DNA from 3 places in the Rummeliibacillus sp. BSL5 genome. Region 2 is predicted to be linked to each of the others. Evidence: riboswitches for the same ligand, from Rfam matches in the RefSeq annotation. Region 2 holds a riboswitch; each other region holds the start of a gene.
What was found. Region 2 has a riboswitch for thiamine pyrophosphate ahead of thiT (energy-coupled thiamine transporter ThiT). Riboswitches for the same ligand answer to the same signal wherever they lie in the genome.

Region 1: it holds a riboswitch for thiamine pyrophosphate, as region 2 does, so the genes downstream of both, tenA (thiaminase II) here and thiT (energy-coupled thiamine transporter ThiT) in region 2, are expected to answer to the same signal.
Region 3: it holds a riboswitch for thiamine pyrophosphate, as region 2 does, so the genes downstream of both, tenA (thiaminase II) here and thiT (energy-coupled thiamine transporter ThiT) in region 2, are expected to answer to the same signal.

The regions. Positions count from the first base shown of each region.
Region 1 covers NZ_JAVGCV010000004.1:121,125-125,375, reverse strand. The annotation lists gene RCJ93_RS13455 (hypothetical protein) at 1-408, shown strand, start outside; gene RCJ93_RS13450 (hypothetical protein) at 410-1,135, shown strand; gene RCJ93_RS13445 (GNAT family N-acetyltransferase) at 1,162-1,590, shown strand; TPP riboswitch at 1,663-1,761, shown strand; TPP riboswitch at 1,816-1,914, shown strand; gene tenA (thiaminase II) at 1,976-2,656, shown strand; gene thiM (hydroxyethylthiazole kinase) at 2,643-3,392, shown strand; gene thiD (bifunctional hydroxymethylpyrimidine kinase/phosphomethylpyrimidine kinase) at 3,392-4,251, shown strand, end outside; gene thiE (thiamine phosphate synthase) at 4,203-4,251, shown strand, end outside.
Region 2 covers NZ_JAVGCV010000003.1:42,064-46,314, forward strand. The annotation lists gene map (type I methionyl aminopeptidase) at 1-243, opposite strand, end outside; gene RCJ93_RS11910 (DUF2179 domain-containing protein) at 427-939, opposite strand; gene RCJ93_RS11915 (nucleotidyltransferase domain-containing protein) at 1,178-1,888, shown strand; gene thiT (energy-coupled thiamine transporter ThiT) at 1,984-2,547, opposite strand; TPP riboswitch at 2,672-2,778, opposite strand; gene RCJ93_RS11925 (DUF4870 domain-containing protein) at 2,905-3,282, shown strand; gene RCJ93_RS11930 (aminopeptidase) at 3,554-4,251, opposite strand, start outside.
Region 3 covers NZ_JAVGCV010000003.1:159,957-164,207, forward strand. The annotation lists gene RCJ93_RS12430 (thiazole biosynthesis adenylyltransferase ThiF) at 1-29, opposite strand, end outside; gene RCJ93_RS12435 (thiazole synthase) at 26-793, opposite strand; gene thiS (sulfur carrier protein ThiS) at 795-998, opposite strand; gene tenI (thiazole tautomerase TenI) at 1,031-1,654, opposite strand; gene tenA (thiaminase II) at 1,654-2,343, opposite strand; TPP riboswitch at 2,447-2,554, opposite strand; gene RCJ93_RS12455 (hypothetical protein) at 2,719-2,949, opposite strand; gene RCJ93_RS12460 (tRNA dihydrouridine synthase) at 3,077-4,045, opposite strand.

The DNA of each region.
Region 1 (4,251 bases), on a different contig from region 2:
GCTTCACTTGTAACAATACCCTTTCAACATTGGATTTTTCCAGACAAAAATCCAACTACCTTTATGGCAAATTTAGAGAATGCAAAATTAATCACTATTCATCCTTCAGCAAAAAAGAATATAGTGTTAGATAGAAAGAAGCTAGCAGGGAAATTCACACACTTGAAACAGCGGGAAATCTATAGCGATAAGTGGTTTTCAAGCCTTTATGAGATGAGTCCCTCAGAAATTAACAAAAAAGATGAACATTTTCCTTATCAGCTTGTAGGAGTAAAGCCGAAATGGGGAAGTGGGCTTCCCTCACCGGTTCTGTACATAGAAAAAGACGGAAAAGGAATTCTGATAACTACGTCTCAGCATCAGCTTTACTACCGTTTAAATGATTCCGTGCTAAAGGAGGAGCATTAGTATGAAGAAAAGAAAAGGAATGTTTGCTCTTTTAGTGGTGGTTATTGGTCTATTCTTCTATTCTTCTTATTCAAAACCAGCGCCTTTTCCAACAGAGGAAGCGCTGAAAAAGGATATAAATGAGACCTTCCCAGGGGCTAGCGTAAAAACAATACAAGATATAATCCACGTTGATGAACGCCATATTGTGGTTCCTTTTATTTCTTTGAATAAAGACTATGGACTTAGCTATTGGATTTGGAAGAAGAATAAATGGCGAGTCGCTGAAGTGGATAATCGCGAAGAACCGATGATATGGAAGATAGAAGATAGAAAACGGCCAAAGTATGTATATGTGTGGAATATTTTTCATAAAAATAAGGTTGATTCATTTACATTTTATCTAACGAGACAGCGGGATTATATCACCTGGGATAGGAAAAGTCTTTATGTTCCACCAGTTCAAATGACGGAGAAAGTGTTATTGCATAATAAGACATATGGGGTTTTTCCTATTCCAGAAGATTGGTCTGCGATCAAAGATTATGCTAGACCTGTTCAAACGGATTGGCTCTTCTCAAATGAGGAGGATGGAGATTCGCTTAATTTTGGATGGAGACCGAATGCCAAGCCTGGTGTAAAAGAGCCGATTGATTTTACTAATAATGGAGAAAGCTTTTCAACCGGGGATATCATTTTACGCTTTCCAGAACTTTTAGAAAAGGGAAGTCGTGATCTTTATGAATGAGTATCGATAATCTAGGAGGTGTTTTTATGAAAATGATAAAAAATTTAAACTCAAAAGATGAAATTATGGATGCCTTTCCGGTCATGAGCCAACTCAGAACACATTTAGATATAAACACATATGTAGAATTAGTGATGGAAGCGATGGAAAAGGAACAGTATAAGCTCTATGCACTCGTTGACTCTGATGAAATAGTTGCGGTGGTCGGATTCCAGCCGATGATTACTCTTTATTATGGAAGATATATATGGGTATGCGATTTAGTCACAGATGCATCTAAGCGTTCGTTCGGTTATGGAGAAGAGTTGCTTGTATTTGTAGAAGAATGGGCGAAAGAATATAAGTATGAGTGTGTGGCCTTATCTTCTGGGTTGCAACGTACGAAGGCACACCATTTTTATGAAGAAAAGATGGGGTACGACAAGGTAAGCTATGTGTTTAAGAAAGAATTCTGATATATTGTAAAAAGCAAATGCTTGTTTTATCCTTGAATGGCATCCAGTTGAATGGTACGATGAATATAACTTAAATATTTGCAGGGGGACACGAAAGTGTTGAGAAGGTTTAAGCCTGACCCTTAGAACCTGTCAGTTAATACTGGCGTAGGGAGCAAAGTACATATGATCGTTTTGTACAGCAGCTCTCCGTTTATGGGAGAGTTTTTTTGTACCCAACCAAATATTTTAGTGCGGGGGGACACGAAAGTGTTGAGAAGGTTAAAACCTGACCCTTAGAACCTGACAGTTAATACTGACGTAGGGAGCAGATGAAGGTATGAAATCTCTATGTCTACTCATAGGGATTTTTTGCGTCTACGTCCACTTTAAAGGAGGACGAACAGTGAGATTTGATGAAGTTGTTAGAGAAGAAGCAGATGCATATTGGGATGATAGCATGGTACACCCATTCGTGAAAGGGTTAGTACAGGGCACACTGCCAATGGAGAACTTTAAATTTTATATGATGCAGGATGCCATTTATTTAAAGCATTACTCAAAAATATTGGCAATAGCAGCATCCAAATCAGAGACGAACCAGGAAATGGCCTATTATCTTGAATCAGCTAGAAGTATAAATGAAGCAGAACTTGAGCTCCACCGGACTGTTTTCAAAGAACTTCATATTGGAGAACAGGAACAAGCGGAGCTTATTCCTGCGCCAGCCAACAATAATTATATTAACCATATGTATAACGCCGTTCTAAACGAAAGCCTGCCAGTTGCATTTGCTGCGTTGCTGCCATGTCCTTGGTTATACCAAAGTATTGGTGAAGAGTATAAAGATGAAAAACCGACACAGAAGTTATACAGAGATTGGATTGAATTGTATAGCAGTAAAGAGTTTAAAGATCAACTGGGTATCCAAAAGCAGATGCTCAATAAGTATGCGAAAGAACACCCAGCTGACCATCAAAAGATGAAAGCGTTTATCCAAATGAGTGCCTATTATGAATGCAAGTTTTGGGATATGGCCTGGTCTTTAGAAAATTGGAAGGAGCTTACACCTTATGAGCTTGCTTAAAATAAATCAGGAAAATCCTTTAATCCACTGTATAACAAATTATGTAGTAGCAAATTTTACAGCAAACGGACTGCTCGCAATTGGGGCATCACCAGTTATGGCAGATGAAATCGCAGAGGTAGGAGATATGGTTTCTGTTGCAAGTGGTTTACTTATTAATATTGGCACCATTAATGGACGAACAAAAGAAGCAATGATTGTAGCTGGACGCAAAGCAAATGAAGTGGGAATTCCTGTCGTCCTTGATCCGGTAGGCGTAGGTGCCACTGCCTTTCGCCGCGAGACAGTGAAGAATCTATTGAGAGAAATCAAATTTGATCTTATTCGCTGCAATACTGGAGAACTTGCAGCTATCGCAGGTGTCAATTGGGACTCAAAGGGAGTAGACAGCGGTGTAGGAGAAATGGATATCGAGCAGACAGCAAAAGCTATAGCGAAACAGTACAACTGTCTTGTCATTGTCACGGGAGAAGTGGATATTGCCACAAACGGTGAAAGTATTGATTATATAGCAGGCGGCCATGAGCTGATGACCAAGATAACAGGAACAGGTTGTTTGCTTAGCGCCATCTGTACAGCAGCCTTAGCAGTAGAAAGAAATAACCTTTCTATCTTAAGCGACGTTTTGAAAGACTATAAAAAAGTTGCGGAGAAGGCTCGCCAGAAGGAATGGTTAGGCACTGTTCAACAAGAAGTGCTCAATCAATTGCACCAGATTGCAGGAGGGCGAGCATAATGAATATTGCCATGACTATTGCCGGTTCTGACAGTGGCGGAGGAGCAGGTATTCAAGCAGATCTAAAGACTTTCCAGGAGCTTGGCGTTTTTGGCACATCGGCTATTACAGCATTGACTGCGCAAAATACGCTTGGTGTTGAGGGCATATTCTCTGCCGATTCCTCATTTGTTCAGCAGCAAATCGAAGTAGTGATGAAGGATATGCCGGTAAAAGCGGTGAAAACGGGCATGTTGTTTTCTGCCGAGATTATTGAAGCTGTAACATATAGTTTGCGAGATAAAGAGACAGAATTGGTAGTAGACCCAGTGATGATTGCGAAAGGTGGAGCATCTTTGTTGCAACATGAGGCAGTGACTGCGCTGAAAAAAAACCTATTGCCGCGTGCAACTGTTCTTACACCAAACATACCAGAAGCAGAGGTAATAAGCGGAATCGAAATAAAAAGCCCAAAAGACTTAGAAAAGGCTGCAAACGCAATGCTTGCAATGGGTGTTTCATGCGTCATTATAAAAGGCGGTCATTTAGAAGGTAAGGATGCAGTAGATACTGTATATTTTCAAGATGGTTCGTTCTTTTCAATGCAAACGAAGCGAATTTCCACTGTTCAAACACACGGTACAGGATGTACATTCTCAGCAGCGCTAACCGCTTTTTTGGCACAGGGCTTCTCTTTAAAAAGTGCCATAATAGAAGCGAAAAAATTTGTCCATTTAGCTATTCAACATCCATTAAATATAGGGAATGGACATGGCCCTACAAACCATTTTGCGTATAAAAAATTAAGCGGCAACTGTGAGGTGACAATTAGTGAGGAAAGAGGATTTAGCAGTTTATCTAATTATGGGCACGCAAAACT
Region 2 (4,251 bases):
ATTGTTCGGGATGCCGTGTGCTACTTGTTCATTGACGCTTAAGCATGTGTATCCTGGAAAATCATACTCTGCTTTCGGTCCAGAAACCGCACCTTTCTCGTCAAATAGCTTTCCAGCCAAATCATCCAATTCTTTAGTCGTTACGCCTGGCTTAGCCGCTTCTTTTAAAGCCTCACGAATTTCAGCCATAGCACGGCCAGCTTTCATCAAAGCATCTATTTCTTCTTGCGTTTTTGCAATCATGTAAAACGATCCCTTCTGATTAATCTCGCTATTTAACTATACCACAAAATTCTGTGATGAAGTGAAACCCGGCTCAGTGGAGATTTCTCCATTCCTCCTCATAACCTGCTAACCAAACAGCTTCTTAGAATTTGAAAATGCGAGGTAAATTAATTGTACTTTCCTAAATTAACATATGCGTTTCTATAAAAATAAGTGCTTGCGCTTTAAGAAAAAGCCGCCGTTCAAAATGTTCGGCTCATAGGAAACAACAAAAGCAGATGGCGCTATTTTCGTAATGCAATCTCGGAAATACCTTTCCTCTTTTCTCTTGGCAATCACTTTCAAACAGAGACGTTCACCATCTTTACCATTACCAATCCAAGCTGTGACGCCAAAGCCTTCATCCCTCAATTTGCTAACCAACCCCTGCTGTTCTCTGTCAACAATCACGTCAAAGATCATATAACCAAGAGCGAGTTTGCTTTCAATGAGACCACCAGAATAAACGCCTAGTCCCCACCCTACGCAATAAGCTAATATATTGAGCGGACGGTCTAAGTTATCCAGCACAATCTTCAACCCCATCAAATAGATAAAGACCTCAGCCACAGACATCAGTGATGCTACAATTCGATATCCTTTTATCACAAGAATCATCCGCAATGTTACCAGTGTCATATACACTATATTGATAATAATAATTAATAAAAGCATCTCCAACAGATTCACCCCGCAATCAATTATTAGTATGTAGATTTATTACAATCCATACCCAGTCATGAAACTAAAAAAACGAATTGAGCTCCGTTACGATTCGCATATTAGCAGACTATATTAAAGAAGATTGGAATAAATACGATAAAATTGTTATAGAATTTTCAGGTAATCAAATCTTATAAACTTTTAGCTTCTGCCGAAGAAGATACCTTAAAAGAAGAAGGGTGGAAATTATATGAAAAATAGACTTGATCCAATAGAAGCAGCCTTACAGTTTGTTGAAAAACATTTTCATGATTGTCAGGGAGCTATCTTAGCTGGGAGTGTTGTTCGAGGTCAGGCAACTGAAACTTCTGATTTAGACATCATCATATTTGACAAAAGTTTTCGATTTTCTTATCGAGAATCCCTTATTGAATTTGGATGGAATATTGAACTGTTTGTTCATAATTTGAAGTCTTATCGTTTCTTTTTTGTAAGTGATTGTAAAGAAGGAAGGCCTACAATGCCAAGGATGGTAAGTGAGGGCAAAATTATAAAAGATACAGGAGTATTATCGGCTATTAGAAAGGAAGCCAAAGACTTAATAGAACAAGGGCCAGAAGATTGGACAAAAGAAACAATAGATATAAAGCGATATTTTGTTACGGATGTGTTAGACGATTTAATCGGTTGTCAAAATAGAGCTGAAGGCATTTTTATTGCGAGCACACTCAGCGAATTAGTTAGTGAGTTCATCCTTCGAAGTAATGGCAAATGGATTGGGACATCAAAATGGGTTTTTCGTTCATTAGTTCATCATGACCAAAAACTTGCAAACGAATTTGTTGAAGCATTCGACGCATATTATAAATCAAATGATATTGGTAAGATTGTATGCCTGACTGATCAAGTCCTGCAACCATTTGGTGGAAGATTATTTGAAGGATTTTCTTTAGGAAAATAACCTAATAAAAAAAAACGCTCAGAATGTATCTGAGCGTTTGTTCTTGTATTGCTAATACCATGTCGAATTCTTAATTTAATTAGCAGACTTCCTCATTAATTATTCGGATTAGCTATTCGTGGCGCAGATTTAAAGAGCAGCGCAACGACAATAATCGTTAAAATAATAGCAGGAATCATATAAGAGCCGTTGTACACAATAGAGTACCAATATACATTTTGCTTCCCTGCATATTCAGCAAAGAACACGACTCCTGCCAAAGTATGTGCTGCATATTTTAATAATCCGCCAATAAATGTTCCGATTGTTATAGCAACGATCATTTTGCCTGTTTGGCCACGTCGGTTGGCAGCAATCATCATTCCTCGCATCACACCAGCTAAGCCTACAGCAGTAAATGCAAAGAAATAATCGATGAAGCCTTGCAAAGGCGTTAACACATAGGCGCCCCCTATTAACACTTGCAATCCGCCAATTAATAGCCCTGTAACGAGTCCAGCCATTGTCCCCCAACGAAATGCCATCAGTACAATCGGAACCATTACAAGGCTAATAGAACCGCCCTGTGGCCATAGACTAAAGGATAGCTTATCCAGTACAAATCCGATCGCTGCAAATATGGCGATTTCAATCATCATTAATAAACGTTTCTTATTCAATATACTTCCTCCCGTATTTCGATGCAGCCCACTCTTGCCTAAAGCGTATTCCCGTAAACAAGTATTCCAGAAGATTTCCACCCAAATAAAAAACGACATTAGGATAGCCCTAACATCGAAATAAGTCGGTCTCTATCCACATTCCTACGCAAGCATTAACTTACAGGTTCAAAGGGTTAGAATTTCGGATTCACTCTCAGCCGCCCATTTGCGGCTCCCCTCGTGGTCGATACATCAGTATTTAATTGAACACATTTATTGTACTTGATTTGATTTTAAATTGCCATGGTAATTTTCATCTTTCTGAATCTTTCAGTGAGCCCTGTGCGTATGTATAGATATATGGAGGTGTCAAAATTGGAATTGGAAAACAATAATAACCGTGTAATCTCTTCTTTGTGTTATTTTAGTATATTTTTTGCTGGATTTATCTTGCCCGTCATCGTGTATTTTGCTGTAAAGGAACAAGAAGTGAAAAGGCACGCTAAGCGCGCTTTACTCTCTCACCTTCTTCTTCTGGTCCCTACCATTATTGGCGTCATTATATTTATGGCTGTGGTGGCTGGAGCCGGTTTTTACAGTTATTCATTTGAAACAGGGAGCCCAGATGCATCGTCCAATGATGGTATGTGGATTATGGGAGCATGGCTCATCTTTATTGTTGTAGAAGCTATCCTTTCGCTAGGCGTGTTCATTTGGAATATTGTACAAGGAATTAAAGTACTCAAAGTTTAAAATACTGTTAATATGGCTATTAGTTAAATATACACAAGCTCATCAATGAATGGAGTGCTACTATATGCAATTACGAAAAGTAATAAAAACTGTAATCAAAATCGCACCAGTTGTTTATCCAATCATCTTAAAAGTGATTGATGCAAGACATGATAAAAAAGCAATGAAAAAATAATCACTAAAAACGCCGTATTCCCTGTGGAATACGGCGTTTTTTTATATGAACTTTATGTTGAGATTAAAAGGTATAGCAACACCTAAGCATGACTACTTAAAATGCCCAGCTGCCATTGCGGAAAATAGGCTCAACTGTGCCATCTGCTAGAACGCCGTCGATATCCATTTCTCCGCTACCAATCATGAAGTCTTCATGAGTAATTGATGTATTAATACCTTTTTCTTCAAGCTCCTCTTTTGTCAGGCTGCTTCCACCTTCATAGCATGTCGGATAAGCTTCGCCAATCGCCAGGTGGTTAGAGGCATTTTCATCGAAAAGCGTATTGTAGTAAAGAATATTTGATGCAGAGATAGGCGACTCATGTGGTACAAGAGCAACTTCGCCAAGGTACTTAGAACCTTCATCCGCTTTGACTAATTCTTGCAGCAAATCATGACCAACCTCTGCTTCAGCTTTTACAATCTTTCCACCTTCGAATGTCAGCTTAAATTGATCGATAACATTACCTTGGAAAACAAGCGGTTTTGTATTCGATACAAAGCCGTTCACACCGTATTTTGATGGCATTGTGTACACTTCTTCTGTTGGCATATTTGCTACAAACGAAGAACCAGCAGGTGTATGGCTCGCACCTGTGCACCAAATATGCTTATCTGGCAATTCAATTGTTAAATCAGTGCCAGGCGCTTTATAATGCAGCTTTTGATAACGTTTTGCGTTTAAAAGATCTGCTCTCGCATCTAGGTTTTTCAAATGTTGTTCCCAGTTGTCTACAGCATTTCCTTCACCAA
Region 3 (4,251 bases), 120 kb from region 2:
AATTCTTGCCTTGAATAACGCTCACTCACCCGATGCTCATTCCTTCGGTTGGACTGCTAGCCGTTGCATAGGTTTTTTTCGCTATTCTACCTGCTTCATAGCCTAAGCGTCCTGCTTCAATGGCAAGCTTTATTGCTTTCGCCATTTTCACGGGATCACCAGCACCAGAAACAGCAGTATTCAAGAGGACGCCATCCGCTCCTGCCTCCATAGCAATAGCCGCATCAGATGGCGCACCAATACCTGCATCTACAATAACGGGTACAGTTGCCTGCTCAATAATAAAGCTTAAATTAAGCGGGTTGATAATGCCTTGACCAGAGCCTATTGGAGAAGCGCCAGGCATGATTGCATGGACGCCTAATTCTTGCAATCTTTTAGCTAGCAATACATCATCCGAGATATAAGGAAGGACAATAAATCCTTCTTTCAATAATTCTTCAGATGCCTTATATGTTTCGAACGGGTCAGGCAACAGTGTTTTTTGGCAACCGATGACTTCGACTTTAATCATGTCACATAAGCCAGATGCCTTTGCCAGCTTGGCGATGCGAACCGCTTCTTCAGCCGTAGTGGCTCCTGCAGTATTGGGTAGCAGTTTATACCTCGCTAAATCTATTTTTTCCAGGAAATTCGGCTGGCTCGCCTCAAAAATATTCATTCTTCTAACGGCAAACGTAAGGATGTCCGTTCCTGAAGCTTCCACGGCTTCTTTCTGAATATCAAAGTTTGGGTACTTTCCTGTTCCTAATAATAGTCTTGATTGAAATTCATATGGCCCAATTTTCAACATTTCATCCACCTCCAACAAAGTGTACAATCTCTATTTTGTCGCCATCTGATATGGCTGTTTCGAAATAGCTGCTTTTGTCTAAAATGTTATGATTTAATTCCATAATGAAAACCTTAGATTCTAACCCAAAGTGATGAATCACATCTGACACTACCCTTATTTGCTCGGGAACATTTAGAAATTCGCCGTTTATTTGGAGTCTCATCCGCTCACTTCCTTTTACGTTTGCTAATCAATTTATTTTGATAAAGGACTTTCCGTTAACCTCAATTTTGCAGAATACTTTTTCACTGCCTGTACAGGATTGTTTGCCAACATCACTCCTGACAAGACCGCAATCCCTTGCGCTCCCACTTCCAACACTTTCTCTACATTCTTAAATTGGATTCCGCCAATCGCAATCACTGGAATCTTTACGTTCATAGTTAATTCCTTTAATTTTTCTAGGCCTCGCGGTTCTTTGTTCGGCTTGGATTGTGAATGGAAAATATGTCCATATATCACATAATCTGCACTGCATTCACTCGCATATATCGCTTCTTCTACGGTATGAACGGAACATCCTAGCCGCAATCCTGGAAATACATCCTTCACAACTGCGATATCCAAGCTATGATTAGCTAGTTGAACGCCCTTCACCCTTGTGACCGCTCCGACATCCAGTCGATCATTGATGACGATTTTATCCGATGGGACACCTTCCGCTTTCAGTTGATTTACGATTTCCATTAATTCTCTCGCAGTTTTTTGTTTTTCACGGATATGGAAAGCGTCGATGTATGGATGAATTTCCTTGGCGATTCCAATCATTTCAGGAATGGGCTGTCTGCCTGTCGAAACAATGTGTAGCTCTCGATTCATTAGCCTCTCACCATCGAATCCTTATTCACGATTGGCCATTCTTCATGCTGATAAGCCATCTCCCAAAATGAATATTCGTACTGGCTGCTGATCATAAAATGCTCGAGCATTTGCATGCGATCTGATTCTGTTACCCTCTCAGCAATCTCATCGATTCGCTGAATTTGCTCCACCACTTTTTCATGAAACCAATCGCCACCGTATGCAGCAATCCACTCTTGATAAATTGGTTGATTTGGCGTATTTCCCATTAAACGCTGACCGATTTCATCGTATAACCAATAACATGGAAGAAGCGCTGCAATAATATCACCGATATGACCGGTAAATGCCGCTCGATATAGATGAGATGTGTACGCATACGCCGTAGGGGAAGGCTTAAACTCAGCGATTTCAGCTTCAGTAATTCCTAATTGCTTTGAAAAATTAGCATGCAGACTCAATTCTGCTTCAGCTGTACCTTGTACATGAACAGCCATGCGAGCCGTTGTGTGCAAATCGGGTGCCTTTGCTCCCGCCAATGCCTGCACTCTGGCAAAATGAGAAAGATAATAAGAATCCTGCAACACGTAATAGCGGAAGCTTTCTAATGGCAAGCTGCCATCAGCTATACCTGTCACAAAAGGATGCTGAAAGCTTGCTTCCCAAATAGAATCTGCCTCAAGTCGTAACTGCTCTGAAAATTTCATCATAATCCCTCCAAAAATAGTGTTAGGAAAATGGAATAAAAAAATCCCACTTTCCTTTACGCAAAGAAAGTGGGTATTAGAAATTATATGTACAAAAAATAAAATTTCTGCCGTGCCACTTCCCTACGTTGGTATAAACCAAATCAGGTTCCAAGAGTCTCAAAGTCACACTTTGATCTCAGCCATTCTAATGGCACCCCTAGTGGTAAATCATATGAAGTTTTAGCAACATTCGATATTATCTTAACATTATTGAATGGATTGTCAAGAACATATATGGTGAAATTTAGTAACATCCCTTTCCCCAGAATTGATTGCTGTTGGGCTTCCTAGTCTAGTATGAAGTTTTCAAAAACATTCGTTTTATTATGGTTCTTATAAGTCTTTAACTCTTTCAATAAATGGCTTTCCATCTATTAATCCATGTTGAAATAACTCTTCTGCTGATTTAAATGCTTGAGTATGAGAATCTTTGGAACGTGTAAGAAGAAAGCTCTTTTCTTCAGGTACCCTACTAATCCACCATTCTTCATTCTTATAATCAAATGATAATTCTTGCCCCTCTTCAATGGCTACTTTAAATTCTTTCCATACATTTTCATCCATATGTAAACCCCCTTATATTAATCCTAATATAGTTTAGTTTCTCTAGGAAACGTTATAACTAAAAAAAGATTATCTCAATCACGGGTTGAGATAATCTTTTTCCTTTTTTAGGTTTGGGTTTTACTTTCTAATCAACATTCTTTATTTCAAAACCATCAATCAACCCACGCACTTCATCCGTAGATTTCGTGTGCATCAATTGATTTCGCAATTCACCAGCACCAGGGAATCCTTTGACATAGATTTTGAAGAAACGATGAAGACCCGAAATGGAACGAGGCACTACTTCTTGATATTGATCGTGCAGATCCAACTGATATCTTAAAAGATCCAGAAGCTCCTGGCTGCTATGCTCTCGCGGTTCTTTTTCAAATGCAAACGGATTTTTAAAGATACCGCGGCCAATCATGATGCCATCTATTCCGTATTGTTCAGCGAGCTCAAGGCCTTTTTGGCGGTCTGGGATATCTCCATTGATGGTAAGCATTGTGTCAGGTGCAATACGGTCACGTAATTCCTTGATTGCCGGAATCATCTCCCAGTGGGCATCTACTTTGCTCATTTCTTTTCTTGTTCGCAGGTGTATTGAAAGGTTGGCAATATCCTGCTTCAATATATGCGTTAGCCAATCCTCCCACTCATTTAGCTCTGTGTAGCCTAACCGTGTTTTCACACTGACAGGCAGTCCCCCTGCTTTTGCAGCTTGGATGATTTCTGCAGCTGCATCTGGTCGAAGGATAAGACCGCTTCCCTTTCCTCTAGAGGCTACATTAGGTACAGGACAGCCCATATTGATATCGATGCCTTTGTAACCCATTTCAGCCATTCCGATACTCATTTCACGGAAATACTCGGGCTTGTCTCCCCAAATATGTGCCACCATTGGCTGTTCGTCCTCTGTAAAAGTCAAACGTCCACGCAGACTGTTCTTTCCTTCTGGATGGCAATAGCTATCCGTGTTTGTAAACTCGGTGAAAAATACATCCGGACGTCCTGCTTTGCTCACGACATGGCGAAATACAACATCTGTCACATCTTCCATTGGAGCCAGTACAAAGAATGGTCGTGGCAAGTCACGCCAAAAATTTTCTTTCATATTCATACAAATCCTTTCATCTATATCCTGTATATCCTATTTACATTGTTTATGAATTTAACACATTTTATTTCTAGAGTATAACCTAGCTTTTCTATTTTATCTTTAATCCATTTTTTCTTAAACTCTTTTTTAAAAGAAACCACTAAATACAAACATTTTGTTTTCCTCAAAACTTTTCATAGTGCTGGTAAGTCATATTAATA